Regions from separate parts of the Microbulbifer sp. SH-1 genome, predicted to be linked through region 1. Evidence: predicted binding sites of a transcription regulator. Region 1 holds the regulator's gene; the other holds the start of a gene.
What was found. Region 1 encodes PhoB, which activates phosphate uptake and scavenging genes when phosphate is short. Its sites were predicted from a motif close to TGTCATAAANNTGTAACA; they were not measured.
Positions count from the first base shown of each region.

Region 2: ppk1 (polyphosphate kinase 1) is a predicted target of PhoB. The motif match lies at 6,875-6,892, and genes of this name have one in related genera.

Region 1 is NZ_CP046948.1:3,470,455-3,486,299, reverse strand. It holds gene spoT (bifunctional GTP diphosphokinase/guanosine-3',5'-bis pyrophosphate 3'-pyrophosphohydrolase) at 1-1,884, shown strand, start outside; gene GNX18_RS14285 (RidA family protein) at 2,395-2,778, shown strand; gene GNX18_RS14280 (NAD-dependent epimerase/dehydratase family protein) at 2,855-3,733, opposite strand; gene GNX18_RS14275 (GlsB/YeaQ/YmgE family stress response membrane protein) at 3,953-4,210, opposite strand; gene GNX18_RS14270 (hydrogen peroxide-inducible genes activator) at 4,444-5,367, shown strand; gene recG (ATP-dependent DNA helicase RecG) at 5,364-7,502, shown strand; gene GNX18_RS14260 (hypothetical protein) at 7,754-8,455, shown strand; gene GNX18_RS14255 (hypothetical protein) at 8,723-9,403, shown strand; gene GNX18_RS14250 (dicarboxylate/amino acid:cation symporter) at 9,484-10,800, opposite strand; gene GNX18_RS14245 (chorismate lyase) at 11,022-11,594, shown strand; gene ubiA (4-hydroxybenzoate octaprenyltransferase) at 11,620-12,507, shown strand; gene phoB (phosphate regulon transcriptional regulator PhoB) at 12,639-13,343, shown strand; gene phoR (phosphate regulon sensor histidine kinase PhoR) at 13,606-14,919, shown strand; gene traF (conjugal transfer protein TraF) at 14,988-15,845, opposite strand, start outside.
Region 2 is NZ_CP046948.1:4,322,483-4,338,327, reverse strand. It holds gene ybaL (YbaL family putative K(+) efflux transporter) at 1-339, opposite strand, end outside; gene GNX18_RS17825 (MarC family protein) at 408-1,016, opposite strand; gene aceK (bifunctional isocitrate dehydrogenase kinase/phosphatase) at 1,086-2,849, shown strand; gene GNX18_RS17815 (AraC family transcriptional regulator) at 2,980-4,032, shown strand; gene GNX18_RS17810 (hypothetical protein) at 4,108-4,617, shown strand; gene ppk1 (polyphosphate kinase 1) at 4,679-6,727, opposite strand; gene GNX18_RS17800 (Ppx/GppA family phosphatase) at 6,902-8,392, shown strand; gene GNX18_RS17795 (YdiU family protein) at 8,389-9,873, shown strand; gene GNX18_RS17790 (endo-1,4-beta-xylanase) at 10,239-11,441, opposite strand; gene GNX18_RS17785 (glycoside-pentoside-hexuronide (GPH):cation symporter) at 11,642-13,027, shown strand; gene GNX18_RS17780 (glycoside hydrolase family 43 protein) at 13,090-14,694, shown strand; gene GNX18_RS17775 (NUDIX domain-containing protein) at 14,821-15,498, opposite strand; gene GNX18_RS17770 (DUF2147 domain-containing protein) at 15,742-15,845, shown strand, end outside.

The DNA of each region.
Region 1 (15,845 bases):
GGCATCCCCAAGGCGGCACTGGCGGAACAGTTCGGCGACGAGGTGGCGGACCTGGTGGACGGGGTCTCCAAGCTCACCCAGTTCGAAACCGACAGCCCGGCGGAAAAACAGGCGGAGAACTTCCAGAAAATGGCGCTGGCCATGGCGCGGGATATCCGCGTAATTCTGGTCAAGCTCGCCGACCGTTTGCACAACATGCGCACCCTCGGCTCGCTGAAACCGGAAAAGCGCGCGCGCATCGCCCGCGAAACCCTGGAAATCTACGCGCCCATCGCCAATCGCCTGGGTATGAACGATGTGCGCATCGAGTTCGAGGACCGCGCCTTTTTCGCCATCTACCCGCTGCGCGCCAGCCGCCTGCGCGCCGCGCTGGTGGCCGCACGCGGCAACCGCAAGGAACTGCTGGAAAAGATCCAGAACGCCATCGAGCTGCGCCTGGAGCGGGAAAAGATCGATGCGCTGGTAATCGGGCGCGAGAAGCACCTGTTCAGCATTTATCAAAAGATGCGCTCGAAGAAGAAGTCGTTCAAGGAAATCATGGACGTCTACGCCTTCCGCATCATCGTCGACAGCGTGGATACCTGTTACCGCACCTTCGGCGTTATCCACAACTTGTACAAGCCGGTGATCAGCGAGTTCAAGGACTATATCGCCATCCCCAAATCCAATGGTTATCAGTCCTTGCACACGGTGTTGTTGGGCATGCACGGGGTGCCGATCGAGGTGCAGATCCGCACCAAGGAAATGGACGAGATGGCCAACAGCGGCATCGCCGCCCACTGGCTGTACAAGTCCTCCGGGGATGAGGTGTTGAACACCGGCGGCACCAGCCAGGTGCGCGCGCGCCGCTGGGTACAGGGCCTGCTGGAGATGCAGCAGCGCGCCGGCGACTCGCTGGAGTTTATCGAAAACGTGAAGATCGACCTCTTCCCGGACGAGGTCTATGTATTCACGCCCAAAGGCAAAATCATCGACCTGCCCGCCGGCGCCACCGCGGTGGACTTTGCCTACTCGGTGCACACCGATATCGGCAACTCCTGTGTCGCGGTGCGCATCAACCAGCGCCTGGCGCCGCTATCACAGCCGCTGGAGAGCGGCCAAAAGGTGGAAATTCTCACCAGCAAGAATGTGCAGCCAAACCCCAACTGGCTCAACTTTGTGGTCACCGCCAAGGCGCGCAGCGCCATCCGTCATTTCCTCAAACACCAGCGCCACCACGACTCCATCGCGCTGGGACGGCGGTTGCTGGAAAAGGCGCTGGTGAAGTTCCACTTCAAAATCACCGATCTTACGGAAGAGCAGATCCAGCGCGGGGTAAAAGAGGCGCGCTGCGAGAGCTTTGACAACCTGCTGGAAGAAATCGGCCTCGGCAACCGCGCCGCCTTCTCCGCCGCCAAGCTACTGGTACCGCCGGGCACCACGGAAACCGAAGCCAGCCATATCTCGTCGCCGCTGACCATCGACGCCCAGGAGGGCATGATGATCAGTTTCGCCCGCTGCTGCCGGCCGATTCCAGGCGATACCATCATGGGCCATATCAGTTCCGGCAAGGGTGTGGTGGTGCACCGCGATACCTGCCGCAATGCGGCGGAGTTGCGCGAGCACCCGGAAAACATCATGGCGGTGAACTGGTCGCCGGATGTGAAGGGGGATTTCCTCGGCGATGTGCGGGTGGAAGTCGAATCCGAGCGCGGCATCATCGCGCGCCTGGCGACGCGCATCACGGAGGAGGGCGCCAGCATCGAACAGATCCATGTGGACGAGAAAGATGCTCAGCACAGCGTGATCTCGCTCACTCTGGAGGTCACCAACCGGGTGCACCTGGCGCGGGTGATGAAACGCCTGCGCAACCTGCCCGCGGTTCTCAAGATCGCCCGTCCGTAATCACCTTCTCCTACCCCAATTTAAGTACACGAAACGTCGATGCGCAGGCACGGCTACCGGAGACCATCCGTGAGACCTTCTAAAACATGGATGTTTTAGAAGAGCCCCCAGGGATGGGTCTACGGCGTGTCTCGCGGATGGTCTCCGGTAGCCGTGCCGCCACAAAACCTGCAACGGAGCTCACCTGAGCTTCGCAGTAGCACGAGAGCCCGAATAGTCCGGCCCGCCACCGGTGCCCACCCGCCAAACAACCTGTCGGCAATCGTTTGTCGGGTGGGCACCGGTGACGGGCCTCATTTGTGGCTTCTGAATTGTGGTTGCTGGCGGATGGTGGTTGCGGAGGTTTTGTTAAATTCGGAAGGGATTTGCACAATTTTTTCTGGATTGTGGATGGGTTCGCATATCGTTTCCGACTGCCTCACATTTCTCCCCAATCGGCTTAAACCGCGCTATATTCTCCCGCTTTCTTTTTCAGCAAGCAGGCCCCGCAGGGCCCGGAGAAGTAACCCCATGCCCAATCGCGCCGTGATAAAGACCGATAAGGCACCGGCCGCCATCGGCAGCTACTCGCAAGCCGTGAAAGTCGACAACACCATCTACTTGTCCGGCCAGATTCCACTGGTGCCGGAAACCATGGAGCTCGTCTCCGAGGACTTCCGCGAACAGGCCCTGCAGGTGTTCAAGAACCTGCGGGCGGTATGCGAAGCGGCCAACGGCTCGCTGGACCACATCGTCAAACTGAACCTGTACCTCACCGACCTAAGCAACTTCGCTACCGTCAATGAAGTGATGGACGAGCTGTTCACCAAGCCCTTCCCGGCGCGCGCTGCGGTAGGCGTGAGCCAGCTGCCGCGCGGTGCGCAGTTTGAAGCCGAAGCGGTGATGGTGATCTGAGCGGGATGCCGCGCGCCGCTTTGAACAAGCGGCGCGCGGCGTGGATTTCGGGGGAGATGGCTTCCGCGGAAGCCTGTCAGTCGTTTTCCAGCAGGGTGCTATAGCCCGCGCGATAATCGGGATACAGCATTTCATAGCCACTTTCCAGCATGCGCTTGTTGCTCAGCTTCTTCGAGCGGCGTTCGCTGGTGGGCACTTCTTCGCGCAGATGTGCGCTGGTATATCCCATGGATTTGGCCAGCCAGCTCTGGAGTTCGTACATGGGCACCGGCGTGCAGTCGGCACCGATATACAGTTTTTCAATGGCGCGGCCGCGTTTCTGATTCTCGATCAGATGGGCCAGAAAACCCACCGCATCATCCACATGAATCCGGTTGCTGTATTGCGGTGGCGAGGGCGGTGCGCAGCGGCCGGCGCGCACTTGCGAAAGCAGGCGATCGCGGCCGGGGCCGTATATGCCGGCGAAACGCACGACACAGGTTTCCACCACACTCTGTTGAATGATCTTTTCCGCCGCCAGCAATGCTTCGCCCTGGTAACTGCTGGGCAGCGGTTGTGAGCGCTCGTCCAGCCACTGATCGCCGCTCTGGCCGTAAACACGGGACGAGGAAATCCACAGCAGCAGACGCGGTGGCTTTTGCATATCCGCAAGGGCCTGGCGCATGGCGCTGGCGGTTTCCACATAGGCGCGTTGATATGCCTGCGGCGTGCTGGCGCCGGGGGTAAAGGTTGCGATGACCACATCCGCACCCCCATCGAGATGCCTGTGTATATCTTCCGCCCGGGTAGCGTCGCCGCGGCGCCAGTTGACGACGTCTGCCCGGCGCTTGCGTGCCAGCGCCTGCAGCGGATTGCGTCGCACGCCAAATACGTCGTACGCCTTGCGATCCAGCTTCAATGCCAGACGAGTCCCCAGATCGCCGCAGCCGAAGATCCAGACTTTTTCCTTTGCCATAACCGCTTGAATAAACCCCCAGGTCCGAACGTCGGCCCCAATATGTCCGGTGCCGCAATCGCTCCGGCACCCTCTTCTAAGTTGAATGTGAGAACAATTTGTGAATTATTGCGAATACTCAGTCAGCAAACCCATTTATAACCTGTTTGCTCATCGCAATCTGTGAACGAGGCCCACAGCGCGCTGTGGGCCTCTGCACTCGGTATTCCGATTCCGCAGTCAGCTGCGCGACTTCACCATCCTGTAGATAAACAGCAGGATGACGGCACCGATCACTGCAGTGATGATATCGCCAAGCGCAAAGCCGGTGACAGGTCCGCCGATACCAACCAGCGAGCCGAGCCAACCGCCGATGATCGCACCGACAATGCCGATGATGATCGTGACAATCCAGCCGCCCGGGTCCGGACCCGGCATGATCCACTTGGCCAGCGCACCCGCGATCAGGCCGAGAATTATCCAAGACAAAATTCCCATAGCGATTCTCCGCTTTGTGTGTATTGAACACTTGCCCTTTAACGTATAGCAAATAAAGCGCCACACCACTGCGAAGAGCGAAAGTTAATAGCAAAAATTACTAACTATAAAGCTGATTAATAGCATTTTTTTCTGGTTTGAGACATTTACACATCCGGGTGGCAGTTTTGCTGGCCGCCTGGGGGCGTTTATGAATAAACTCTATCGCCAAGTTTTCCTTGATTGCGTTTGCCATGACATTAAACGAGTTGCGCTACATCGTTACCCTCGCTCAGGAGCAGCATTTCGGCCGCGCCGCCGAGCGCTGTTTTGTGAGCCAACCTACACTTTCCATCGCCGTCAAAAAGCTGGAGAAAGAGCTGGGGGTCGCGCTGTTCGAGCGCTCCAAGACCCGGGTGCAAGCCACCCCATTGGGCGAGCGTATCGTCGCCCAGGCACAGCTGGTACTGGAACAGTCGGCGGCCATCAAGGACATCGCCAGCGCCGGCAAGGACCAACTGAGCAGCCCGCTGTCGGTCGGGGCCATCTTTACCATCGGCCCCTACTTATTCCCGCATTTCATTCCACAGCTGCAACATCTGGCACCACAGATGCCGCTGTATGTAGAGGAGGGCTACACCTCCACTTTGCGGGCGCGCCTGCGCAAAGGCGAGTTGGACGCGGTAATCATTGCGCTACCGTTTACCGAACCGGACGTGGTCACCCAGCCACTGTACGATGAACCCTTCGTGGTGCTGATGCCCTCGGATCACCCGCTCGCCAAATTCGAAGCGCTGAGCCCGGAGCAGCTGTGCGAAGACAATGTCCTGCTGCTGGGGGAAGGCCACTGCTTCCGCGACCAGGTGCTGGAGGCCTGCCCGCAGCTGCAGCAGTCGATTGAAAGAGAGGCCGCCAGTGGTCATATCCGCACCGCGGCCGACGGCAGCTCACTGGAAACCCTGCGCCATATGGTGGCCTCCCGCCTGGGCATTACCGTGCTGCCACTTTCGGCGGCGGCGGCCTCCCAGTACGCCACCGGTGTGCTGGTAACCCGCCCATTTGTGGCACCGGCGCCTCGGCGCACCGTGGCCCTGGCCTGGCGGGCGAGTTTCCCGCGACACCGCGCCATCGACATGCTGCGCGACGCCATCAACCAGTGCCAGCTCAAGAGTCCGTGAGCCAGAGACAAGACCAAAGCCAACATCAGGGCCAGAAACCGCTGGCGGAAATCCCCGTTACCGCCCTCAAAGGCGTCGGCGCCAAGCTCGCGGAGACCCTCGCCAAACTGCATATCAGCTCACTGCAGGACCTGCTGTTCCACCTGCCGGCCCGCTACCAGGATCGCACCCGCGTAGTCCCGCTGGCGGGCCTGCGCCCGGGCATGGATGCGGTCATTGAGGGTGAAGTGCGCGCCGCGGACGTGGTGCTCGGCCGTCGCCGCAGCCTGGCGGTGCGCCTGCAGGACAGCAGCGGCAGTGTCACGCTGCGCTTTTTCCATTTCACCGCCGCGCAGAAAAACCGCCTGGCCCCCGGCACCCGCATACGCTGCTACGGCGAAGCCCGTCGCGGCAGTGCGGGTATCGAACTTTATCACCCGGAAACCGAGATTCTCGGCGAGGAAATTTCCCCCACTGCCGACACCCTCACGCCCGTATACCCGCTGACCGAGGGCCTCGGGCAGGGGCGGCTGCGCGCGCTGATCGGGCAGGGGCTCGACTGGCTCGCCGGCAACAATGTCACCGAACTGCTGCCGGCGGAACTGCTGCCGCGCTCCCTGCAGATTCCACTGGCAGGCGCGCTGATGTATCTGCACCAGCCGCCGGCAGACGCGGACCTGCCGCAAATGGCGGAAGGCCAGCATCCTTCACAGCAACGGCTGGCGCTGGAAGAATTGCTGGCGCACCACCTGAGCCTGCTGGAACTGCGCCGCAGCGCCTCCAGGGTCTCCGCACCCGCACTCCCCCCCAATGCGGCGCTGGAGCGGGATTTTCTCGCGCGCCTGCCGTTTGCGCCCACCAATGCCCAGAAGCGCGTGGGAAAAGAGATTGCCGACGATCTCGCGCGCTCGGTGCCAATGATGCGCCTGCTGCAGGGCGACGTGGGTTCCGGCAAAACCCTGGTGGCCGCGCGCGCCGCTCTGCAGGCCATCGGCGCCGGCTATCAATGCGCGGTGATGGCGCCCACGGAGATTCTCGCCGAGCAGCACCGGATCAACTTCTGCGGCTGGCTGGAACCCCTGGGCATCACCGTGGCCTGGCTCACCGGCAGTATGAAAGTATCGGAGCGTCGCGCGCAGCTGGCGGCCATCGCCACCGGCGACGCACAGTTGGTGGTAGGCACTCACGCACTGTTTCAGGATGGCGTGGAGTTCCACCGCCTGGCGCTGGTGATCATCGACGAACAACACCGCTTTGGCGTGCGCCAACGGCTGCAGCTGCGGGAAAAGGGTGCCGCCGGCGCGGAAAATGACTCCGTCGAGGGCGCGGCCCGCACCCAACCGCACCAGCTGATCATGACCGCCACCCCGATTCCACGCACCCTGGCGATGTCGGCATTCGCGGATCTGGACTGTTCGGTGATCGATGAACTGCCCCCCGGCCGCCAGCCGATCAACACCGTGGCCATCTCCAGCGAGCGCCGTTACGAGGTGATGGAGCGGGTACAGAACGCGGTGCGCGAGGGTCGCCAGGCCTACTGGGTGTGCACCCTGATTGAAGAGTCGGAAACGCTGCAGGCGCAGGCCGCCGAATCCACCGCCGAGGAGCTGGCGGATACCCTCGACGGCGTGCGCGTGGCCCTGGTGCACGGGCGCATGAAGCCCGAGGCCAAGGAGCTGGTAATGAAGGCCTTCAAGGCCGGCGACGTGGATTTATTGGTCGCAACTACCGTGATCGAGGTGGGCGTGGATGTGCCCAATGCCAGCCTGATGATCATCGAGAACCCTGAACGCCTGGGTCTCGCACAGCTGCATCAGCTGAGAGGGCGCGTCGGCAGGGGCAGCATCGCCAGTCACTGTGTGCTGATGTACACCACGCCGCTGTCTGCCAACGGCCGCGCGCGCCTGCAGGCCCTGCGCAGCCACGCCGACGGTTTCGCCATCGCCGAGGAAGATCTGCGCCTGCGCGGCCCCGGCGAAATCCTCGGCACCCGCCAGACCGGCGAGATCCAGCACCGCATCGCGGACTTGCAGCGGGATGCGCACCTGTTGCCACTGGTGCAGAAAATCGCCGCCGACCCCCGCCTGGACCACAGGGCACGCGCGGCACTGGTGCGACGCTGGCTGCACAACAAGCCGCGCTTCGCGGAGGCCTGATGGGGGCAGTGCGCAACGCTACACGGTCCTTAGCTATACAGTTTCCCTCCAGCTTTTCCCGGCTTTGTGAAGCGCTGCGCCTTTTTCGAAGCCGCCACCCCTTGCAGAGACCAACTGGTCAAGAACAGTCACCAATATTTTTGCACTCGCACCGTGGCAGTGGCAGCCTCCGCTGGAGAGTTGCTCACGCACGTACAACAACCCTCGGCGCCGACATGGCGTAACCTCGCGAGAACCACAGGAAGACTCACTTGAACCGCTCATTCAGGCACAATCTTGTGTCCGCCGGCAGCCGCCTTGTCGTCTGTGCCATGTTGACGCTGCCCTCCGCACCCTCTCTGGCCCTCGGCCTGTTTGGCAGCAGCGATGAACCGCCACTCCCCCAGATCACCCTGGCGCGCACCCAAGTGGCCGCGGAAATCCCCACGCCGCTGCAAGGAAACGACATGCAGGCGCTGCTCGCCCAGGCCGCCTCCGGCGAGGGTCTGGCAGCCGCGCGGGACGCAGCCACCCGCGCCTTCAGCGAACAATTGCGCAGCAAGCTCGAACACGCGCTGCGGCATTTTTTTGCGGAGGAACAGGTGGAGCTCGCTGCCAGCGACCATTCGCTGACCCTGCACAACTTCATCGACATTTCCATCGTCAAGCAGTTGAGCGGACTCAAAAGCGGTGACGACTATGAGCTGGAGAAGGGCAATCTGAGCGCCAGTGGCGATTTCCACTTCCGCCTGCAGAAGCCGGGCGGCGAGGTGCTGAAAGAGCGGCGCCTGGATATCGCCGACCTGCGTATCAAGGCCAGCTACCAGATCAAGACCTACAGCAACGGCCAGGCCGCCGAAGACAGTACGCCAGCAGAACTGGAAAAGCTGACCGACAACCTGGTGGCGCGGATACTCGACCGCATCGAGGACGACCTGGAAGCAGACAGCCTGCGGAATATCGCCGGCGGCTGACCCACTCCCGCCGCGCGCCCTGGGGCGCGCCTCCCACCGATCACGCAGCCGCCAGCTATCCCCAAGGGCTGTAGCCGAACTTGCAAATTCCCGCCGAGATCCCGCGCACAAAACGAACGACTACTGACGCATAGGTCACGGAAAAATTTTGCTCTCTGTCCCAATAACTGGCAGCCTGTCACTTGTTATACAGTAATTACAGAGCGAATTGATTCGCCAGAGCTTTACCAGACATCCCGGCATAAAAAAGAAAACAGGGAGCGATGAATGAGAACCCCCACCTTGCGCAAGCTGGCGCTCGCCGGCCTGCTGAGCATTGGATTTACTGCCCAGAGCCATGCCCAGGGCGGCTTCTGGGGCGGCGATGATGTCACCCCCAGTCTTGTGGTCGCCGCCACACAAATCGAGATTGATGTGCCCATGCCCGTTTCCGCTGGCAATCTGGAGCTTATGCTGGCCCAGGCCGGCAACGGCGGCGCACTTTCGGATCTGAAACAGCAGGCGATACGCACCTACACCCAGCATCTGCACAGCGAGCTGGCAACGGAGCTGCACGAGTATCTGGACGATGAGAAAGTACCGCTGGTACAGGCAGACGGCGCTCTAACCCTGCAAAACAACCTCAACCTCAAGGTCATCAAGCACTTGGCCGGCATCAAGCCCAAGGCCGATTATGACCTGGAGCAGGGCAACGTCACCCTGAACGGCGAGTTCCGTTACGTCCTCAGCAATCGCAGCGGTACCGCGCTGCGCGAGCAGAGGATCAATATCGACGAACTCAGGATCAGCGAAAAATACCTGGCCCGCGTCTACCACGACGGCCGCACCGGTGACGACAACACCGAAGAGGCGATCAAGAAAGCGCTCAGCGAGCTGGTGGAACAGCTGGTGGAGTCCATGGAGGAAAACCTCGAGGCGGACCGGCTGCGGGAGCTGGCCGCGCTGTAGCGGCTTCCCGCTGGAGACGTAAGGCGCACAAACAACAGGGGCTGCAAACGCAGCCCTGTTGTGTGTGATTTTCTGCAGTGTCAGGAGGTGGCGCTGCTCGCACTCCGTTCGTTGCCATCTGCCACGCTGTTGTAGTTGTCATCGTTGAAGGTCTGGAGATTGAGCGCGCCTTCGCTTTTGGCCACAATCGTACTCACCACCGCGTCCCCGGTGATATTCACCGCCGTTCGCACCATATCCAGCAGGCGATCCACACCCATCACAATGGCGATCCCCTCCAGCGGCAAGCCCACCTGCTGCAGCACCATCGCCAGCATGATCAAGCCGACACCAGGCACGCCGGCGGTGCCGACAGAAGCCAGCGTCGCCGTCAGGATCACGGTCAGGTAGCCCATCAGGCCGATCTCGATCCCGTAAAGCTGGGAAATGAATACCGTCGCCACCCCCTGCATGATCGCGGTGCCGTCCATGTTGATGGTCGCACCCAGCGGGATGGTGAAAGAGGCCACCTTGTTATCCACGCCCAGGCGCTTCTCCACCGTCTGCAATGTGACTGGTATCGTGGCCGCGGAAGAGGCGGTACTGAAGGCAAACACCATCGCCGGGCGCATCTTCTTTATCAGCTTCACCGGGTTCAGGCCGGACAGCAGCTTAAGCAGCAGCGAGTAGACCCCGAAGGCATGCAGCAGCAGCGTGCCGAGCACCACAAGGAAGTACTTCAGCAACTGCAGGATCGCATCCAGCCCCAGTTGCGCAATCTTGTTCGCCAACAGCGCGAATACCCCATAGGGTGCAAACACCATCAGCACCGAAACCATGCGCATGATCACTTCGTTGAGATCATTAAAGAAGCCCGCAATGCGCTGCCCCGGCTTGCCGCTGCGGGAAATTGCAAAACCCATCAGCAGAGCAAATACAATGATCTGCAGCATGTTGCCTTTGGCCATCGCTTCCACCGGGTTGGTGGGGAAGATGTTCACCAGCATTTCCGACAGCGGCGGTGCCGGCTTGGGATCAAACACCGCATCACCGGCCATTCCTTCCATACCCGCACCCGGTTGGAACACCAACGCCAGCACCAGTGCCAGCGAAATCGCCAGTGCCGTGGTCATCAGGTACAGCAGCAGCGTCTTGCCCGCCAGCACCCCAACCCGGCTGCCGTCCGACAGCGCACAGGCTCCGCAGATCAGGGAAACCAGTACCAGCGGCACAACCATCAGCTGAAGGGACGCGATAAAGATCCGCCCGACAACATCGAACAGGCCATTGGTCAGGTAGTTATTGATAAACCCGGTTACGCCTCCGCCAAGGATCTGGCTGACATTGAGAAAATTGAACAGCAGGCCGACCGCGATGCCCGCGATCATGGCCAGTACGATTTGTTTGGTGAGCCCCATGGTCCGTCCTGTTTATGTTTTCACCACGAGTGCGGCAAAAAATTATATGCGGATGGCAAGAACCAAGAATTTCCGGGCGAAGGCGCCGCCACCGAACTTAGTTCAGGCCTCTAGTTATAGATTGCGCCACTATATCGGCAGCAAGCACGAGGGGCAAAGCGCGTTCCCCGAATGGCTTGCTCAGGTACAATGCGGTCATTTGAACCCGCGCGGAGTCAGCGTTGTACCACTCCCCTTTTGAACCCGTCGGCGACTGGCACCCCCACCCGCTGGACACCCTCCACGGATCAACGCCACCGGAGCCACTGCTGCCCTGGCTGCTGCACCCCGGCTCCCTCACCGCCGCTCTCAAACACCACAGCAGCGGCGAGTTTCACGTTCAGATACTCAACCAGGGCTGGCAGCAACCGCGCCTCGAAGAGCGTCGCGCCCTCGGCCTGCGCGACAAATCCCTCGCCCTCGTGCGCGAAGTTTTGCTCTGCGGTCGCGGCCAACCCTGGGTCTACGCCCGCAGTATCCTGCCTGAGCGCTCCCTGGCCGGCAAACACCGCCACCTGCGCAGTCTCGACAACCGCCCCCTGGGGGAACTCCTGTTCAGCCGATCCGATATGCGGCGCGGCCCCATCGTCCTCAATCAGCTTGCGCGCAATCCCCAATGCCAGCTCGAACAGTTCGCCGACATGGCCACCCGCGCCTGGGGCCGCCGCTCCACCTTCTGGCTCGGCGACAAGCCCCTGTTGGTTGCGGAAACCTTCCTCAGCAGTTTCAATCCCCACAGTCCACCCTCCGCCTGAGGGCTACGCGTTCCGGGAGACACCTATGCAAGTGATCAGCCAACAGATACAACAGCGCTGGCCGCAACTGCTTCCCTACTGGCAGCTGGCGCGCCTCGACCGCCCCATCGGCTCGCTGCTGCTGCTCTGGCCCACCTGGTGGGCCCTGTGGATTGCCGCTGAGGGCTGGCCGGGTCTGCATCTGTTTGCGGTGTTCACCCTCGGTGTGGTCCTCACTCGCGCCGCCGGCTGTGCCGTCAACGACTTCGCCGACCGCAACATCGATGGCCACGTGAAGCGCACCAACCAGCGCCCCCTGGCCACCGGTGCGGCCACGCCGAAGGGCGCTCTGCTGCTGTTCGCGGGCCTGATGCTGGCGGCCTTCCTACTGGTGCTGACGACCAACCGGCTCACTGTACTGTTGTCGCTGCCGGCACTGGCGCTGGCCTTTTGCTACCCCTTTGCCAAGCGCTATACCCACCTGCCACAGGTGGTGCTGGGCGCCGCCTTCAGCATGGGTATTCCCATGGCGTTCGCGGCGGTGCAGGGAGAAGTGCCGGCGGTGGCCTGGCTGATTTTCACCGCGAATCTGCTGTGGACCGTGGCCTACGACACCTTTTACGCGATGGTGGACCGGGACGACGACTTGCGGATCGGGGTCAAGTCCACCGCCATCCTGTTTGGCGATATGGACCGGGTGATGACCGGCAGTTTGCAGGCGATGGTCGTTTTGGCGCTGCTGATGCTGGGCAGCCGGGAGGCGCTGGGTGCTCTGTTTTACTGCGGCGTGGCCGCGGCGACCGGGCTGTTCATCTATCAGCAGTGGCTGGTGCGGAATCGGCAACGGGAACTCTGCTTTCAGGCGTTTCTCAACAGTAATTGGGCTGGCGCGGCGATTTTTGCAGGTATTTTTTTCCATTTTCTAGCCAACTGAACCTACCTTTTGGCGGCGAGGTCGTGATCGCCGCACAGCTGTCATATATTTGTCATTAAAGTGACGTTAAATGGCCACTCTAAGAAAAGTCAGTTAAGTGACAAATTCACCAGCTAGGGTATGGCAGGCAGATGCACAGCAAGACGATCCTCATAGTCGACGACGAAGCCCCGGTCCGGGATATGCTGCGAATTGCGCTGGAGATGGCGGATTACCGCTGCCTTGAGGCGGAGAATGCGCAGGCGGCGCACGCACTGGTGATCGACGAGAAGCCGGATCTGGTGCTGCTGGACTGGATGCTGCCGGATGTTTCCGGGGTTGAGCTGGCCCGCCGCCTGAAGCGCGACGAGCTGACGTCTTCGCTGCCGATCATCATGCTGACGGCGAAGGGCGAGGAAGATCACAAGATCAAGGGGCTGGAAACCGGCGCCGACGATTACATTACTAAGCCGTTTTCTCCGCGCGAGCTGGTAGCCCGTCTGAAGGCGGTTCTGCGTCGCGCGGGGCCGACGACGCCGGAGGAACCGCTGACGGCGGGGGGGCTGGTGCTGGATCCGATCAGCCACCGGGTGACGATCAATGGCCAGCCGGTGGAGATGGGGCCGACGGAGTTCCGTTTGCTGACGTTTTTCCTTTCGCACCAGGAGCGGGCCTATACCCGTACGCAGTTGCTGGACCATGTGTGGGGCGGCAATGTGTATGTGGAGGAGCGCACGGTGGACGTGCATATCCGTCGCCTGCGCAAGGCACTGACCATCGACGGTCACGAGCGCTATATCCAGACCGTACGCGGTACCGGCTACCGCTTTTCTGTACAGACTGTGGAAAGGGTGTAATCCTACTCCGCACGTTTTTTGTGGACTCCGTAGAGAGTCCGGTGGCGGTCGAGCACCGGGCTTGGGTTTTTGAAACCGCTGTGAATACGTCCCTGTACGCTGCGTCGGCAACATCCCTGTTGCCGACGCTTTCAAAAACCCAAGCCCGGCACTCGCCCTTCACTTGAAAACCCGCACTTCGGTTCGGGCATTTCCTTCGTATAAAGTCCGCAGGTCCACTGAGAATAATCAGTGCACCCCAAAACAAGATGGCCCAACCATCATGCTCGATCGCAGTATTGGCGAGTTCTCGCGCTTTATCGTCATCGCCCTCGGCACCACCATTCTCGGTTTTTCGACCGACAACTGGTGGCTGGCGCTGTGCGCCGGCCTCGCCGTGTATCTCGGCTGGCTGCTGTGGCAGCAGAACCAGTTCGACCGCTGGCTGAGCAACGGTCGCCGCGGTCCCGCGCCGACGAGCTTCGGAGTATGGGGGGATATTTCCGACGATTTCTATCGACTGCAACGCCGCCACCGCAAGGAAAAGCAGAAGCTCCATTCCATGCTGCGCCGGGTGCAGGACAGTACCAGTGCGCTGCGCGAGGGGATTGTGGCACTGGAGGATGAGGGCAATCTGGCGTGGTGGAATCCGGCGGCGGGGCAGATGTTGCGCCTGCAGGCGGATGATGCGGGGCAGCCGCTGGTCAACTTCGTTCGCGATCCGCGGTTTGTGGAGCATATGCACAACCGTATGTTCGGGCGCGGTCGCGCGTCGCTGGAGCCGATTACGCTTCCGGCGCCGGGGGACGATTCGCGTATTCTGACCATGGAGGTGACGCGCTTCGGTCAGGATGAGGCGTTGGTGATCGTGCGGGATGTGACGCGACTGCACAACCTCGAGCAGATGCGGCGGGATTTTGTGGCGAATGTGTCTCATGAGTTGCGCACGCCGCTGACGGTGATTGCGGGTTATCTGGAGACGCTGCAGATGAGCGGTCAGGCGCCGCGCAACTGGGAGCGGCCGCTGACGCAGATGAGCGAGCAGACGGTGCGGATGACCGGGCTGGTGAACGATCTGCTATTGCTGGCGCGGCTGGAAACGTCGGAGCGCGACACTGGCCGCGACAGGGTGTCGGTCCGGCAGTTGATGGAGCAGGTGGCCGGTGAGGCGCGCTCACTGAGTGGCGGGCGCCACGAGATCACCGTGGAGTGTACCGAGGACTGCACTATTACCGGCACCGCTGGCGAGCTGCACAGTGCGTTTGCAAACCTCGCCTTCAACGCGGTGAAGTACAGCCCTGACGGCGGGCCGATTGAACTGCGCTGGCGCTTGGATGCGGCGGGCGGGCATTTTTCCGTGAAGGACTGTGGTATCGGTATAGATCCGGTGCATATCCCCCGTCTCACCGAGCGTTTCTACCGAGTGGATGCGGGCCGCTCCCGGGAGAGTGGCGGCACCGGTCTCGGCCTCGCCATCGTCAAACATGTGCTGCTGCGCCACGGTGCCAACCTCACGGTCAGCAGTGTGCCTGGCCGCGGCAGTACCTTCACGCTCAATTTCCCAACGCACAAACTGACCCTGGCCAGCTCGGCCTGAGTGTCTGACCTGAGTGCCGGAAATGCAAAAGGGGCCCGCAGGCCCCTTGCGCAGGCTACCGACAAATCTTACAGATCCAGACCAAACTGCAGAGCTGCGCCGTAGGTGTCGTCGGAGGATTTGATCGCGGACAGGTGGAACTGCACCACGTCAAACGGCGAGAAGCCGATACCCGCTGTCAGCGCGCCATCGTAAGTGTCTTTCAGGTCGTGGCGGTACCCAATCCGCAGCTGGGCCCAATCAAACAGGTCCGCCTCCATACCCAGACGCGCGATCTGTACTTCACCGGCACCTTCGAACGCCTCGATGGAATTCAGGTCCAGATCCGCCAACAGGGTAAATACTTCACCGGTATAACCAAGGCCCGCGGTCAGTTGCGGTTCCAGCTGGATTTTTACCCCACCCTGTATGGTGTCGTAGTCCTGGGCAATGGCATTGCGCAGGGATACACCGCCCTGCAATTCACCCCAGTTGATGGTCGCGCCGAAGTCGATATTGAAATTGCTGTGCTCCAGCATGTAGTCATCGGCGTCGAAGTCGTCGCTGTCAAAGTCCGCGATCGTTTCGAGGTACTCGATGGTTTCAACCCGCTGGTATTTCGGCGTTGCGCCGAGAGAAACCTGGTAACCCCCGAAAGTGAATTGGCGGGCGGCGGCAAAGCCGATTTCCTGCAGGGAATAACCAAACGCGCCGGCTGCGGTTTGCAGGTCACTTTCGTCGAAAATCTGCTCACCGAAGTCTTCCAGCAGCTCCACGTCAGAATCCGCCAGCCGGATCTCCGTCGCCACGAAGACGGACTGGCGAACAAACAGCAGGCCGGATGCCAGGCTGTTGGGAACGGCAATGGTCAGCTGGGCACCGGCATCCACCGTCAGCCGCCCCTGATCCAGTATTTCCAGTTGCGCGAGAATGTAATTCGCATCGTC
Region 2 (15,845 bases), 850 kb from region 1:
GTCCCAGCCCCACCAGCGCGCGACGCTGAACCCGAGCAGAGTGGCCACGGCAATCTGTGCCAGTGCGCCAACAATGGCAATGCGCCGCACCGCCATCAGGTCCGACAGGGAAAAGTGCAGGCCAACGCCAAACATCAGCAGGATCACGCCGATTTCCGCCAGCTGTTGTGCCAGCGCCATATCGGCAACAAACCCCGGGGTACCCGGACCGATGACCACCCCCGCGATCATGTAGCCGAGCAGTGCCGGTAAACGCAGGCGCGCAGCCACAAAACCAAGCACCAGCGCCAGTCCCAACGCGACGGATATGGTGGTGATCAGAGAAATATCGTGATGCAAAGGTTCCCCCGACAATCGCAATGCCGCTTGATTAACAGACTCGAAGCAGTGTTACCGCTGGGTTCGAATCACACAATGAAAAACTGCTGGATGCCTAACAGCACATTGGTGGTGGCCACCGATGCGAGAATCAGCCCCATGACCCGGCTCACGATACTGGCACCGGCATCGCCAATCCAGCGATAAATCCAATTGCAGGCAAGTAGCAGGATAAGGACAATCCCCAATACCGCCAGCATCGCACTAGCCGTATCGAGTTGATGGATAGGATCGAAACGATGGTAATCCGTCAGCACCACCGCCGCCATCATGGCGCCGGGGGAAGCGATGGATGGGATCGCCAGGGGGAAGATCGCGGTTTCATGCCCGCTGCGCACGATGCCCACCTCCTGCTCTGGCTTGCCCTCGCCAAAAATCATGGTCAACGCAAACAGGAACAGCACGATTCCCCCCGCTACCTGGAAGGCAGAGAGCGGCACGCCAATCACTTCCAGCAGGAACTGGCCCGCAAACAGGAAGAACAGCAGGATGCCCGTGGCCACCGCCACCGCGAGGATGGCAATCTTGCGCCGCTGCCACTCCTCGTGGCGACTGGTCACGGCAATAAACACCGGCAGGGTACCCACCGGGTCAATTACCGCAAAGAAAAAGACAAAGCTGCTGATCCAATCGTTCAAGTGAGACCCCAAGTGCCCGTGCTAACATCCCTTGTATAGTATGAAAGCCGATCTAATTGAGTCTAGTGCATGACAAATCATTCCCCGACAGCGCGGCGCATTGCCAAAACCATTCTCAATGGCTTTGATGCCTACTTCGCGGATTTCCAGAATATTACCCTGGGCGCCAAGGCGCGTTTTGAAACCGCCGCCTGGCCCGGTGTGCACGAGGCCAACAAGGAACGCATAGACCTGTACAAGGTAAAAGTGAACCAGGTGCTAAAACTGGTGCACTCGGTAACCAGCAAAGACACCACACAACTGGAGCTGTGGGGCCAGGCCAAGGAAACGTACGCGCAGCTGATCGCCAACAACAACAATTACGAAATCGCCGAGACGTTTTTCAACTCGGTATTCTGCAGCCAGTTTCAACACGCGCATATCCACGACAGCCATATCTTCGTCAAGTCCTCCCGCGCCCCGGATGAAAAACCGCTGCGGGATTACAGTATCTACATCAGCTACAGCGGCCGCGACGGAATGCGCGCGATGATCGAGGACATCCTCGCCGATTACGGTTTTTCCATTCCCTGGGAAGACCTGCAGCGCGACCTCGACCATATCTGCGACGCCCTGCGTACAGGTCCACTGGCGGGAAAACTGGAAACGGAGGAGGACGAGCAGCGGCTACGGGTGGACATGCTGGAATCCGTGTTCTACCGCAACAAAGCGGCCTATCTGGTGGGACGCCTGATGTTTGCCGGCGAAGTGATCCCGCTGATTATGCCCTGCCTGAACAACGGCCGCGGCCAGGTGTTTGTTGACACCCTTATTTATAACAACGACTCCGCCAGTATCATCTTCAGTTTCACCCGTTCCTATTTCATGGTGGACGCGCCAATTCCTTCGCGCTTTGTGCGCTTCCTCTCCACCATCATGCCACTCAAGGAAAAGTCCGAGCTGTACAACTCCATCGGCTTCCACAAGCACGGCAAGACCGAGTTCTATCGCCATATCCTCGCGCACATGAAAGTGAGCAATGACAAGTTTGTGATTGCTCCCGGCATCAAGGGGATGGTTATGAGCGTGTTTACGCTTCCGTCCTATCCGGTGGTGTTCAAGGTAATCAAGGACCGCTTCGACGCACCGAAAACCGTCACCGAGGAAATCGTCAAGGAAAAATATAAATTCGTATCCCGCGCCGACCGGGTGGGGCGCATGGCGGACACCCAGGAATACACCAACTTTATTTTTTATCGCAACCGTTTCAGCGATGAACTGCTTGCAGAGCTGCAAAAGCTGGCGCCGAGTAAGCTGCACCTGGACGATAAATGGGTGATCATCCGGCACCTGTATGTAGAACGGCGCATGGAACCACTCAACTTGTACCTCGATAAAGCGGACGACCAGCAGACAATCGAGGCAATGGAGGAGTACGGCAACGCCATCAAACAATTGGCGGCAGCCAATATTTTCCCCGGAGATATGCTGCTAAAAAACTTCGGCGTGACCCGCCACGGACGCGTGGTGTTTTACGATTACGACGAACTCTGCCCACTTACCGAGTGCAATTTCCGCAAGCTTCCCGAGCCGCAAAACGAGGAGCAGGAACTGGCGGACCGCCCCTGGTACACGGTGGCCGAAGCGGATGTGTTCCCGGAGGAATTCCGCCTGTTTTTTTCCGGCAACCCCATTGCGCGCAAGGCGTTTGAAGACCAGCACAGCGACCTCTACGACTACCGTTACTGGCAACGGCTACAAGAGCGCATCCGCGCTGGTCGCGTGGAAAGCACCTTCCCCTACCGTCGCAAGGTGCGCTTCCGCCGCCTGCCGATCAAACGTACGTCACACTAAATACATCTACCGGCTTGTAGGCGCGTCGGGGAATCAGTACAAATAGCGACACAGGTGGTTATCGCGCGCCATCAGCGCGCGTGATAACGCACTATTTTTCCCGGCAATAATAATAATTCTGGGAGCCGTTATGGATTACGACACACGCCTTATTCCATTGCACCGCCATCCGCTCGGATTCATCGAGGTCTTCCGCGAACTCGGCGCCAGCGAGAGCACCCTGCTCCAGGGCACCGGCATCACACCCGCCCTGTTCGATCTGCAGGAGGCCCGCATCAGCTACAGCCAATGGCGGGTACTGCTGCAAAATGGCGTGCGACAATGCGCTCACCCCCAACTCGGATTGATCGTCGGTCTCAGGTTTCATTGGAGTTTCTGGGGTCCGATGGGATTCATGATCGAGTGCAGTCCGAGCCTCAAGGATATTGCCGAATCCTTCCGCCGCTACATGGTGACGGTACAGCCTTTTTACGCGCTGCACGCCGCGCGCTCCAACAGTTATCTCGACCGCGGCAACCGGGTGGTGGAACCTCTCAACTATTCCACATCGCAGGATGCCGATCCGGTATTGCGGGATTTCCTGCGCCAGTTCCGCCTCGCCACTACCTTGCGCATCTGGGACGAGTGCGGGAACAAGTCGGTGGAAGACCCGGAAATCCACGTGCGCCTGGACCAGCCGCGCCCGGCCGATCGCGAGTTTTACGACAGGCTTCCCTGCCAGTCCCTTGAGTTCGATGGCAACACTTCCACCATTTCCGGCAGTATCGACCTGGTGTTCACACCGTTCCGCCCCATGCGCCGGCGCACCTATGAGCGCCTGCAGCGAGAGTGCGAGCAGGAGCTGGACCGCTTTGCGGAGCATTTCAGTTTCACCGAGCGGGTACGCTGGCACATGCGCTCACACTTCAACCCGCGGCTGGAGCTACAGCAGGTTGCCGAGCAGCTGCAGGTTTCGCCGCGCGGCCTCTCACGCCGGCTGGCGGCCGATGGCGTCACCTTTCGCGGTCTGCTGCACGAGATCCGCATGGAAATCGCACTGCACCATCTGCGCAATTCCTGCCTGGCGGTGGAAGAAATTGCACGCTACACCGGCTTTTCCTGCGCCTCAAGCCTGCGCCGGGCGGTAAAAAACTGGAGCGGAAAGACCACCAGCGATCTAAGAGGCGACAGCATTGCGCTGTAAGCCCCGCTGCCCGCAGTCGGGAGCGCAACAGTGGCTATAGTTAGAAAAGCGGTTTGGTTCCGATGGAGGTTGCACGTGCGGTATTTCGCCTGTGGCGGGTTGTGTGTGACGCTGGCGCTATGGAGTCTGGCTCTGAGCGGTTGCGGTTATCTGCCCAGTGAGATGGAGGGCAAACCCAAGAACCACAATTCCAACCCCCCTGAAACTGCGGCAGGGGTAGCGCTGCATGCCGTTGGTTGCGACGTGCGCGCCAAAAATTTCAAGCTGCTGAAATTTGACGATCTCTACACTTTCACCAACGACCCCAAGCACCCTTTCCAACCCGCCGCGAACCTGCCCAGCAAATACGATGTGCGCGCGTTTGTGTGGGGTTATGACAATTGCAAGGCGCGTGGAACCTGTCAGCACGGCGATCATTACTGGTTGATCAAACGTGGAGCGGAGGGCGATTTTACCACCTGGGTGGTCACCCCCCAGTTCCCTCGCATCACCATTGAATCCCGCTGCAAGGAGCGGCTGAAGGTTGGCGAGCGCTACCGCTTTTCGTTTGAGAACGGGAAGCTGGTGGGTTTCAGTAGGAACTAGCACGCAAAATATAGCGTTCCATAAAGGTGTTGCTTGTGGCTCGCCGCAGGTTCTTCTCCGATCAAACCTCCCGCTTTTTTAAATACCGATAAATTGCATCCTGTGAGCGCACGTTGCGTTTGCTATGGCGATTGGCAATCAGGCTGTTGCTCTGGTCCGCGTCCATCAGCCGCGCTTTCTGGTTGTCCTGCCACTGCAGCTCGAGAATATCCAACACGGTCTTGCGGTGCTCCGCCGACAGCAGCGGGAAGGTCACCTCCACCCGGTGATCCAGGTTTCTCGTCATCAGATCAGCGGAGGACAGGTACACCCTGGGTTCCCCCGCGTTGTGGAACGCATATACCCGGGCATGCTCAAGAAACTTGTCCACCAGGCTGATCACTTCGATGTTGTCGGAGACGCCCTGGGTCTGGCACATCAGTGCGCACATGCTGCGCACGATAATCCGCACACGCACACCGGCGGCTCCCGCGCGATACAGACGCTCAATCACCTCCGAGTCCACCAGATTGTTGCACTTGATGAAGATGTCCGCCGGCTTGCCGGCCACCGCTGCGGAAATCTCGCGATCTATGGCCGCGAGCAGGTTTGGTCTGCTGGAGTGAGGGGAAACCCAGATGTGGTGGTAGTCCGGCTGCCGGTGAGACTGCTTAATGAAGTCGAATACCCGGTAAGCGTCCTCGCCCAGTTTGCTGTCGCCGGTGAGCAGGCTGAAATCGCAGTAAAAACGCGCGGTACTCTCGTTGAAATTTCCGGTACCGAAGTGGCTGTAATAGCGGTCGCGACCGTCTTCTTCACGCACGATGGAGATGAGTTTGCAGTGCACTTTGAGACCGGGCACCCCATAGATCACTTCCACACCGGCATCGCTCAGCTCACTGGACCAGTGCAGGTTGGCCTGCTCGTCAAAGCGCGCCTGGAGTTCCACTACCGCGGTCACCAGCTTCTGGTTGCGCACGGCGTTGACCAGTGCGGCGACCACGCGCGAGTTTTTCGCCACCCGGTACAGGTTGATGCGGATTTCCCGCACCTTGGGGTCAATGGCTGCGGAGGCAAGCAATTTGGTGATTACGCGGAAGTCGTGATACGGGTAATAGCAGAGGCGATCGCGCTCGCGCAGCCAGGCGAAGATATTGGCGCTGTCCGGCAGGGTGGGCAGCGGCGTGATACGGCGGTAGGTGTGCTGGCGGCTGTCTGCCGGGAAGCTCATGAAGTCTTTCGAATTATGGTAGCGACCGCCGGGAGTAAAGCTGTCGTAGCTGCCCATCTTGAGCTTTTTCTTGATCAGCTGCAGCAGCGCCTCGGACATAGTGGAATCGTACACAAGCCGCACCGGTTCCGCCTGCTTGCGTTTTTTCAGTGACTTCGCCACCCGGTCTACGATGTTCTGCGTCACGTGTTCGCCGAGTTCCAGTTCCGCGTCGCGGCTGATTTTGAAGGTGTAGGCAGACGCCTTGCTAATGGGCATTACATAGCGGAACACATCCACCAGACAGGCGCGGATCACGTTGTCGAGAACAATGTAGACTTTTTCGTGCTTTTTCTCCCGGTGCGGAATCGCGATAAACCGCGGCAGGATGTCTGTGGGAATTTCCAACGCCGCAAAGCGCAGGCTGCCGTCCTCCAGCTCCAGGTAAATGCCAAAGTAAATACTCGCTTCGTTGAGAAGCGGCATGGTTTCACGATCATCAATGAAAAAGGGTTCAAGTTCCGGCAACACTTCGCGGTGGAAAAATTCCTCTACGTACACGCGCTGGTTATCGGTAAGCTGGCGCTCGTTGATCAGATGGATATTGTGCCGCCCCAAATCTTTCAGCACCTTGCTGTAGGCATTGCCGAAGCGGGCCTGCAGGCGCAGCACCTTTTCGTTGATACTCCCCAGCAGCTCGCCAAAGCGCTCCTTCTGGCGACCGCCTTTGGCAAACGTGGCCAGGCGCCGTACATCGGCCACCCGAACGCGGTAGAATTCGTCGAGATTGTTGGAAAAGATGCCAAGAAAGCGCACCCGCTCGATGATGGGCACCCTCTCGTCCTCGACCTCCTGCAATACCCGGGCATTGAACGAGAGCCAGCTCAGCTCTTTGGGATACAGGGGGATGTCTTTTGCCATACTTTCCGGTGCTTCTTCTGCAAGTCGTTCGCCAGCCCCGGACTCAGCCGGGGATTCGACGCCAATTGGGAATGCGGCTTCTATCGTTTTCAAGTTTATATGGACACGCTAGTGACAAGGTGATGGCTGCGCAGTTTGCTACATTTTTGTTTCAGGTATTTGACAAGAAAAAACATGACAATGGATAACAACGCGGACGCGGGCAACGAGCGCTATGCAGCGCTGGATCTGGGCTCCAACAGCTTTCACCTGCTGTTGGCAGAATTCCGCGACCAGCGCATGGTGCGCCTGCACACGGACCGCGCCATGGTGCGCCTCGCCGAGGGGCTCGACAGCGAGCGCAACCTGGCGCCGGACGTCGCGGAACGCGCGCTGGAAGCACTGAGAAGGTTCGCGCCGGTGATTCGGGGGCTACCCGCCGACAATGTGCGCATCGTGGGCACCAATACCCTGCGCATCGCCAGCACCCAGGCGGATGGGTTCCTCGAGGCCGCCGAGGCTATCCTGGGCGCCCCCATTGAGATCATTTCCGGTATCGAGGAGGCGCGGCTGATCTATTCCGGCGTTATGGCCGCCGCCGAAGGTCCGCCGCGGCTGCGCTGTGTGGTGGATATCGGCGGCGGCTCCACGGAGTTTGTGCGCGGCGTGGAAAGCCCTCGACAACTGCAGAGCGTAAATGTCGGGTGCGTGGCATTCAACCGTCGCTTTTTTGACAGCGGCAAAATCGACCTGGGGAAACGCAACAGTTTCACGCGCGCCCGTCGCGCCGCCCAGGCGGAGTTGCAGGAGCTGCGACACATGGCCGACGAGGCCCTGGTCATCGGCGCCTCCGGGACCATCAAATCTGTCGCGCGGGTACTGAACGACGGCGAGCTGTTGCCGATTCACCGCCGCGATCTGGACAAGCTGGCGGACCGGGTGGCCAACTGCAAAACAGTGGCTGCCATCGATCTGCCTCACCTCGAACCACAGCGCCGCCCGGTATTCGCCGCCGGCCTTGCGATTCTGCACGGTATCTTTCGCGAACTGGACATTGAAGTCATGCACGTTTCGCCATTTGCCATCCGCGAGGGTATCGTCCACGATCTCGCGGGCCGCGCGCACGGCGGAGACCGTCGCGCGGACACCATTTCCAACCTGATGGAGAAGGGAGAAATCGACCGCAATCAGGCGAAGCGGGTGGCCAACACTGCGCTGCAGTTCTTCGGCCAGCTGAATCCGCACTCGGTGACAAGCCAGCGCCGCATGTTGCGCTGGGCGGCAGATCTGCACGAGATCGGTCTCGCGCTTTCCCACAGTAATTTCCGCAAGCTGGGCGCCTTTATGATCGAGCATGCGGACATGGCGGGGTTCAGTCGCAGCGAGCAGGAAAACCTGGCGTACCTGGTGCGCAACCAGCGCGGTGATATCAAGGCGGTGCAGGAGCACTACGGCTTTCATCCAAACAACGACCTGTTGTTGTGCCTGCGCCTCGCCTGCATCGTGCACCGGGATCATATGGACCGCCCCATCGACGGGCTCGCGCTGTCGGCCGATGGCCCGGGCTATCGGCTGGAAATCCCCTCCGACTGGCTGTACGACAATCCGGCAATCGAAGATCTTCTGGAACTCGAAGTAGAATGCTGGGCGGAAAAAAACATCAAACTAACACTGGGTGGCTCGTGAGCGATTCCAATTTCCTGTCACTCGATCAATTGAAGCTGCAACACCACTACGCCGATCTCGGACCGGTGTTCGGCACGTCACTTCCCCCGACTCCGCTGCAGAACCCGCACGTCATCCACGTCAATCCAACGGTGATGGAACTGCTCGGAATCGACCCGCGCGAGGCTACCAACCCGGACTGGGCGCTGCTTGGCAGCGGTGCAAAACTGTTCCCGGGCAGCGTGCCATTTTCAATGAAATACACCGGTCACCAGTTTGGCAGTTACAACCCCGAGCTTGGCGACGGGCGCGCGCTGTTACTGGGTGAAGTTGAGCGCAACGGCAAGCGCTGGGATCTGCATCTCAAGGGTGCCGGCCAGACGCCCTACTCCCGGTTTGGCGACGGCCGTGCGGTGCTGCGTTCAACCATCCGCGAGTATCTTGCCGGCGAAGCGCTGACGGCACTCGGCATCCGCAGCACCCGCGCGCTGTGTATGGTAGGAAGTCAGGAGCCGGTGGCGCGGGAGAAACTGGAAACCGGTGCCGCGCTGATACGCGTGGCTCGCTCCCATATCCGCTTCGGGCATTTCGAGTATCTGTTCTACACCCGCCAGCTGGAGGCGCAGCACCGTTTGGTGGAGTTTGTGTGTGCGCAGTTTCTGCCAGAATTTGTGGATAAGCCTGTGCAGGAACAGGCGGAGGCGCTGTTGCGGTTTACAGTGAAGCGCAGTGCGGAGCTGGTTGCGGGCTGGCAGTCGGTAGGCTTTGCCCATGGGGTTTTGAATACGGACAATATGTCGATCATCGGGGATTCATTTGATTTCGGTCCCTACGGTTTCCTCGACGATTATGAGCCGGGTTTTATCTGCAACCATTCGGACCACACGGGCCGCTATGCGTTTGATGCGCAGCCGGGGGTGGTGCTGTGGAACCTGAATGCGCTGGCCCATGCGTTTTCTTCTCTATTGAATGTGGAGACATTGAAGGATTGTCTCGGCCAGTATCAGCCGTTGTTGATTGAGTTTTACTCGGGGTTGATGCGGCGCAAGCTTGGGCTTGCCCTTGAGGATGAGGGCGATCAGCAGCTGTGCGCGGATCTGATGGAGCTGCTGGAATCGGGGCGGGTGGATTACTCGCTGTTTTTCCGCGCGCTGAGCCGTTATTGCGGGGAGCGTCCGGCTACTGCTTTAGAGGAGCTTGTTTCACCTTCGCAGCACGAGGCTTTGACGAGCTGGCTTTCCCGCTATGACCAACGGCTGCAGAAGGAGAGCCGCTCCCCGGAGCAGCGCAGCCGGGATATGTTGCGGACGAATCCGAAGTTTGTATTGCGGAATTATCTGGCGCAGCGGGTGATTGAAGCCGCTGAGGCCGGGGATTTTCAGCCTTTGCGGACGTTTTTTGATTTGTTGCAGACGCCGTTTGATGAGCATCCCGGGTTTGAATCTTGGGCGGCTGCTCCCACTGAGTTGGGTAAACATTTGCCCATCAGTTGTTCGTCCTGATTTTGGGGTCCGTTTTATTTTCGTTTGGTGGCGGTAGAGCACTGGGGATGCGTTTTTGAAACCGCCATGCATACATCCCTGTAGGCTGCGTCGGAAACGTCCCTGTTTCCGACGCTTTCAAAAACGCATCCCCAGCACTCCACCTTCGATTTGAAGTTCAAGTCTTCGTTAGTCAACAGCGAAAGTTCTTTTCGGGTTGTGTAGAAATCTGGACTATCCGCCGAGGCGCCGATACCGGGTGCTGCCTTGCCAGACCTTCCGCGAGAGGGACCTCGCGGAAGAGCCCCCAGGGATGGGTTCACGGCGTGTCTGGCAAGGCAGCACCCGGTAGCGGCGCCGCCACGCAGTAACTACGAAGCCCTGACTCAACTGGACTTAGCCGCAACTTTCAAACCCGCAACAGCGTAATACGCCTTCTTCGGCTCGCCATCCCGATCAAAAATCAGCGGGTAATTGGTCCGCCCAACCACAGGCCAATCATTTTTCCAGGATTCCGCATCCGTAGTGCCCCACAGAGTAACCCGACGAACCTTGTCCCGATGTTTCAGGAAAAGTTTGAACAGGGATTCATATCGCGCCGCCAGTTCATCGACGATTTTTTCCGGCAACTGCTCGGGGAAAGGATTGAGTTCTTCCGAGTAGGCAAAGTTGGTGGAAATCTCCGCACCCATGTAGTCGTAGGCTTGGGGCAACACATCCACATCCAGCTCGGTGATATGCACATCGAGACCGGCAGCGGCAATGGCCTCAATACTGGCTTCGATCTTGGCGATGGCGGGCTCACTCAAATGTACGTGCGCCTGCATACCCACACCGTGAACCGGCATACCCTGCTTGCGGAATTTTACGATCTGCTCCAGGGCAAAATCCCGTTTCGCCGGGATCGTCATGTTGTAGTCGTTGTACAGCAGCTCTGCATTGGGGTCGACCTCGCGGGCGAGGTGGAAGGCGCGGGAAAAGTAGTTCTCCCCAAGGGCGTTGTACCAGTGGCTCTTGCGCCACTGGCCGTCGTCGGTGACCGCTTCGTTGACGACATCCCACGCCTGGATTTTGCCGCGGTAACGCCCTGCCAATGCGGCAATGTGACTCTCCATGGTCTGCTCGATGTCACTGCGCTTGCGCAACCGACCGTGGCCGTCGACGAAGACCGATTCCGGCATCTGCGAGTGCCACACCAGGGTGTGGCCGATGGTGTACATCTGATGGCGCTGACCGAAGTCTACGAAGTGGTCAGCACGCTGCCAGTCCCAAACATCCGCTTGCGGGTGCACCTCTTCCCATTTCATCGCATTTTCCGCGGTGATGGCGCTGAACTCGCGCGCCACCAGAGCTTCCAGACCAGGGTTTTGGGCCTGCAGGGTGTTGTTGGACAGCGCAGTGCCTACCTTGAAGTCACCGCCGAACAGGGCACCCAGCCCCGGTGCTGAAGCCCCGGATTGGCCGGCAAGTGCCTCCGCCAGCAGGCGTTTGGGGCTCGCGCTGCCCAGTACCAGGCCTATACCGGCGGCAGTGAAGGCGCTGCGCAGGAACAATCGCCGCTGCTGGTTCATCATCGTTGTTTTTTTCATTTTCCTACCTCTATTTCACCTTTTTATTCTTTTGTTTATTTTTTAGTCTGTACGGAGCGGTGTAGCAGCGGTCGCAAAAGGCTAGACAGCTCCTGATGCTGTGTTATAGTCACCGAGACTATTATGATTAAGCAACGAAATCCAGCGTAAGCACCAGAAAAGACAACGATAAAAAACAATAACGAGTGAGAGAAGCCGCCATGGGCACATCCAGTATCAGCATTCGCGAAAAAATCGGCTACGGCCTGGGCGATACCGCCAGCAACATCGTGTTCCAGGTGGTGATCAATTTCCTGCTGGTGTTCTACACCGATGTGTTCGGTATTTCCGCCGCTGCCGCGGGCACGCTGCTGCTGGTGGTGCGGATATTCGACGGTATCACCGATCCGCTGGTAGGGGGCATGGCAGACCGCACCCGCTCCCGTTGGGGACGCTACCGGCCCTATCTGCTGCTGATGGCACTGCCCTATGCGGGCCTTGCCGTACTGGCATTTACCACCCCGGATCTCGGCGAGAACGGCAAGCTGGTTTATGCATACATTACCTATACCCTGTTGATGACCGTGTATACCGCCATCAATATTCCCTATTCCGCCCTGGGCGGTGTGATTACCGAAGACACCACCGAGCGCGCGTCTATTCAGTCCTACCGTTTTGCCATGGCCATGGTGGGCGGTGCGCTGGTGTCCGCACTGACACTGCCGCTGGTGAATCTGCTCGGCCAGGGCGACAAGGCCTTTGGTTACCAGATGGCCATGGCGGTCATGGCCGCGATTGCGGCGCTGTGCTTTTTTATCTGCTTCTGGAGCACCCGCGAGCGGGTTGCGCCGGACACGGTGGCCGACTCGAAAGGCAATATCGCGAAGAACTTCGCCGGGGATTTTTTCAACCTGTTCCGCAACAGCCAGTGGGCGATCATCGCTGCGGCGACTTTTTTCCTGCTGGTACTCGTCGCCATGCGGGGTGCGGTGACGCCTTTCTACGTGACCTACTACTTCCAGTCAGAGAGCCTGGTCAGCATGTTCGTCACCCTGCCCATGCTCGCGGGTGTAGCCGGCGCGGTAAGCACCAACTTTCTCACCAAGCGCTTCTGTAAGGCGCGCCTGTTCAACTGGGCAATGATCGGGGTGATTGTCACTCATGCCGCCCTGCTGCCACTGGGAAGGGATCAGGTGTACCTGGCGCTGGCACTCGCCATGGCCGCAAACTTCGTACATATGATCGCTATTCCCCTGATCTTCTCCATGGTGCCAGACACCGTGGACTGGTTTGCCAGCAAAGGCCACCCGAAAAAAATGGCCATGGCCTACTCCGGACATTTAATGGCCTTGAAGCTTGGCCTCGCCTTCGGCGGTGCCAGTGCTGGCTGGCTGCTGGGCTATTTCGACTATGTGCCGAACGCCGAGCAGAGCGAGCGCACCCTCGACGGCATCGTGCTGATCTACGCCGCGGGCCCGGTGGTCTGCACCTTGATCACCATGGCGCTGTTCCGCAATTACCGGCTCACCAATGTTTTTATGGCAACCGGCATGCGCGCTGAAAACGCGGCCGACTCTCCCGATACTGCAAACGCAGTTTCCAACTAATCCCATGTTCCGCCGCAAATGGCGATAACAGAATGTGACGTAAGAATGTGACGAAGGACGTGATGAACAATCCAATTTTAAAAGGTTTCAACCCGGACCCCTCCATCGTGCGGGTGGGCGACGACTATTACATCGCCACTTCCACCTTCGAGTGGTACCCCGGGGTACAGATTCACCACTCCAAAGATCTGGTGAACTGGCGACTGGTCAGCCGCCCGCTCAACCGCGAGGCGCTGCTGGATATGCGCGGCAACCCGGATTCCTGCGGTATCTGGGCGCCCTGCCTGTCCTGGTGTGACGGATTGTTTTACCTGGTGTACACGGATGTAAAACGCTTCAATGGCAGTTTCAAGGACGCACACAACTACATCACCACCTGCGCTACCATTGACGGCGAGTGGAGTGATCCGGTGTATGTGAACAGCAGCGGCTTCGACCCATCCCTGTTTCACGACGATGACGGCCGCAAGTGGTTCACCAATATGGTGTGGGACCATCGCACCGGCAAGAATGCGTTCGGCGGTATCCTGCTGCAGGAGTATGACCCGGCAGCGAAAAAACTCGTCGGCCCCATCACCAATATTTTCCTCGGCACCGACGCGGGCCTGACCGAAGCGCCGCACATCTACAAGCGCAACGGTTATTACTACCTGCTCACCGCCGAGGGCGGAACCGGTTACGAGCACCGTATGACGTTCGCACGGTCAAAGAATATCGACGGGCCCTACGAACTGGACCCACACGGCTATTTCCTGACCTCGGTAGACAACCCGGATCTGGTGCTGCAGCGCTCCGGTCACGGAGACTTCGTGGAAACCCCGCAGGGCGAGATTTTCGCGGTGCATCTTGCCACCCGCCCGCTGCCCGGAATCAAACGCAGCCCACTGGGACGCGAAACCGCAATTCAACGCGCGGAGTGGGGCGAAGACGGCTGGCTGCGGCTGGCGCACGGCAACAACCAGCCCCAGGCGAATGTCGACGCCCCGGACCTGCCGCCGCACCCGTGGCCGCAAGATCCTGCGCTGGATGAATTCGACAGTGCACAACTGCCAATGCACTACCAGTGGCTGCGCACTCCCTACCCGGAGAACTTTTACAGCCTGCAGGACCGCCCCGGTTTCCTGCGCCTGTTCGGTAAACAATCCATCGGCAGCAGCTTTGAACAAGCGCTGATCGCCCGCCGCCAGCAGGCATTCTGCTTCACGGCCACCACTAAAGTGGAGTTTGTGCCGCAAACCTTCCAGCAGATGGCGGGGCTGACCTGTTACTACAATGGGCAGAAATTCCACTATCTGTATATCTCCCACGACGATGAGCACGGTAAGCATCTCGGCATAATGAGTCACAGCGAAGGTGAGGTAACCGACCTGCACTTCCCGCTGGGAAATTACGGCTCGGGTTCAGAAAAAGTAGTGCCGCTGCCAGCGAGTACGCCAATTTACCTGCGCGCACAGGTGAACTACGAGAAACTGGATTTCTTGTGGTCAGTGGACGGGGAAAAATGGCAGCAAGTCGGGGAGACGCTGGACTACAGCATTGTCTCCGACGAGGCGGGTCGCGGCGAGGGCGCGAGCTTTACCGGCGCCTTCGTGGGCATGGCCTGCCAGGATATTTCCGGGGCGAATTGCCCGGCGGATTTTGATTTCTTTGAGTATCTCGAGCGTTAACCGGTAGGCCGGAAACGCAAATCCTCACAGGATCTTCAGAAGTTGTAATGGTGAGTAGTCTCTCTCACAAACCCTTCGCCCGGCGTGCTTTACCCCGGGCTTTTTTTTATTTAGCGGTAGTCGGCTCTAGACCTCAAATACAAAGCCCTGCTGAGTGAGTTCGCGGTATACCTTCAGGTCAAACCGGTACAGATTGGCGGCGCGGTAACTGACGCCAGACTGTTTTTCATCCGTAGACACAAGCAGGTTCATCTTCATCATCTTGCGGCGGAAGTTGGGTTTGTCGAGGGTGATATCCAACACGGCTTCGTACAGCCGCTGCAGCTCAAACAGCGTGAATTTTTCCGGCAGTAAATTGAAGCCAATGGGCTCGTGGCGCACTTTGTGCTTGAGCCGTGCCAGGGCTTTGCTGAGAATGCTGCCGTGATCAAAAATCAGTTCCGGGGTTTCGCGCACATTGACCCAACGCGCATCCAGTTCGGATTTACCCACGGAAAGCACATGGGCATCTGAGCGCACCAGGGCGAAAAAGGCGACGGTGATGATACGCTCCCCCGGGTGTCGTTCCACCTCGCTGAAGGCGTGCAGCTGCTCGAGAAAAATATCCCGCACCCCGGTGCGGTCCAGCAGTACGCGGCTGGCGGCCTGTTCCAGGGTTTCCCCTTCTTTCAACCAGTCTCCGGGCAGGCCCCAGCGGCCACGGCTCTCGCCCTCGCCGTGCTTGACGATCAGTACTTTCAGTTCGCCGTCGTCGAAGCCGAAAATGACGTTGTCTACGGTGAGTGCGTGTCTCGGGGTCTGCATAGTTCCGTTGTATGTCCGCTGCCGGCGCCCCCGGATTCTACCGCTATCCCCAGGGCCGGGTATTTTGTTTTGCGTTAAAGCTGCGGATTATTCCACAGAACGCGGTGTCCCGCAGCGCCAGTCCCTTCTTGCCTACCCGGTGTGCGGAATTACAGCATCTACACTAAAGTGAATCTTCCGATGCAGGAAGTGACCTAAAAAAATGATATGGTCACACCCTGTTTACCTGTGATGGACTCTTTTATGAAAAAGCTATTCCTTGCTGTCGCTGCCGTTTTCGCTTCTCTTTTGCTGTCTACCCAGCTGGCGTTTGCCGATGTGGTGGGACGCTGGAAGACCATTGATGA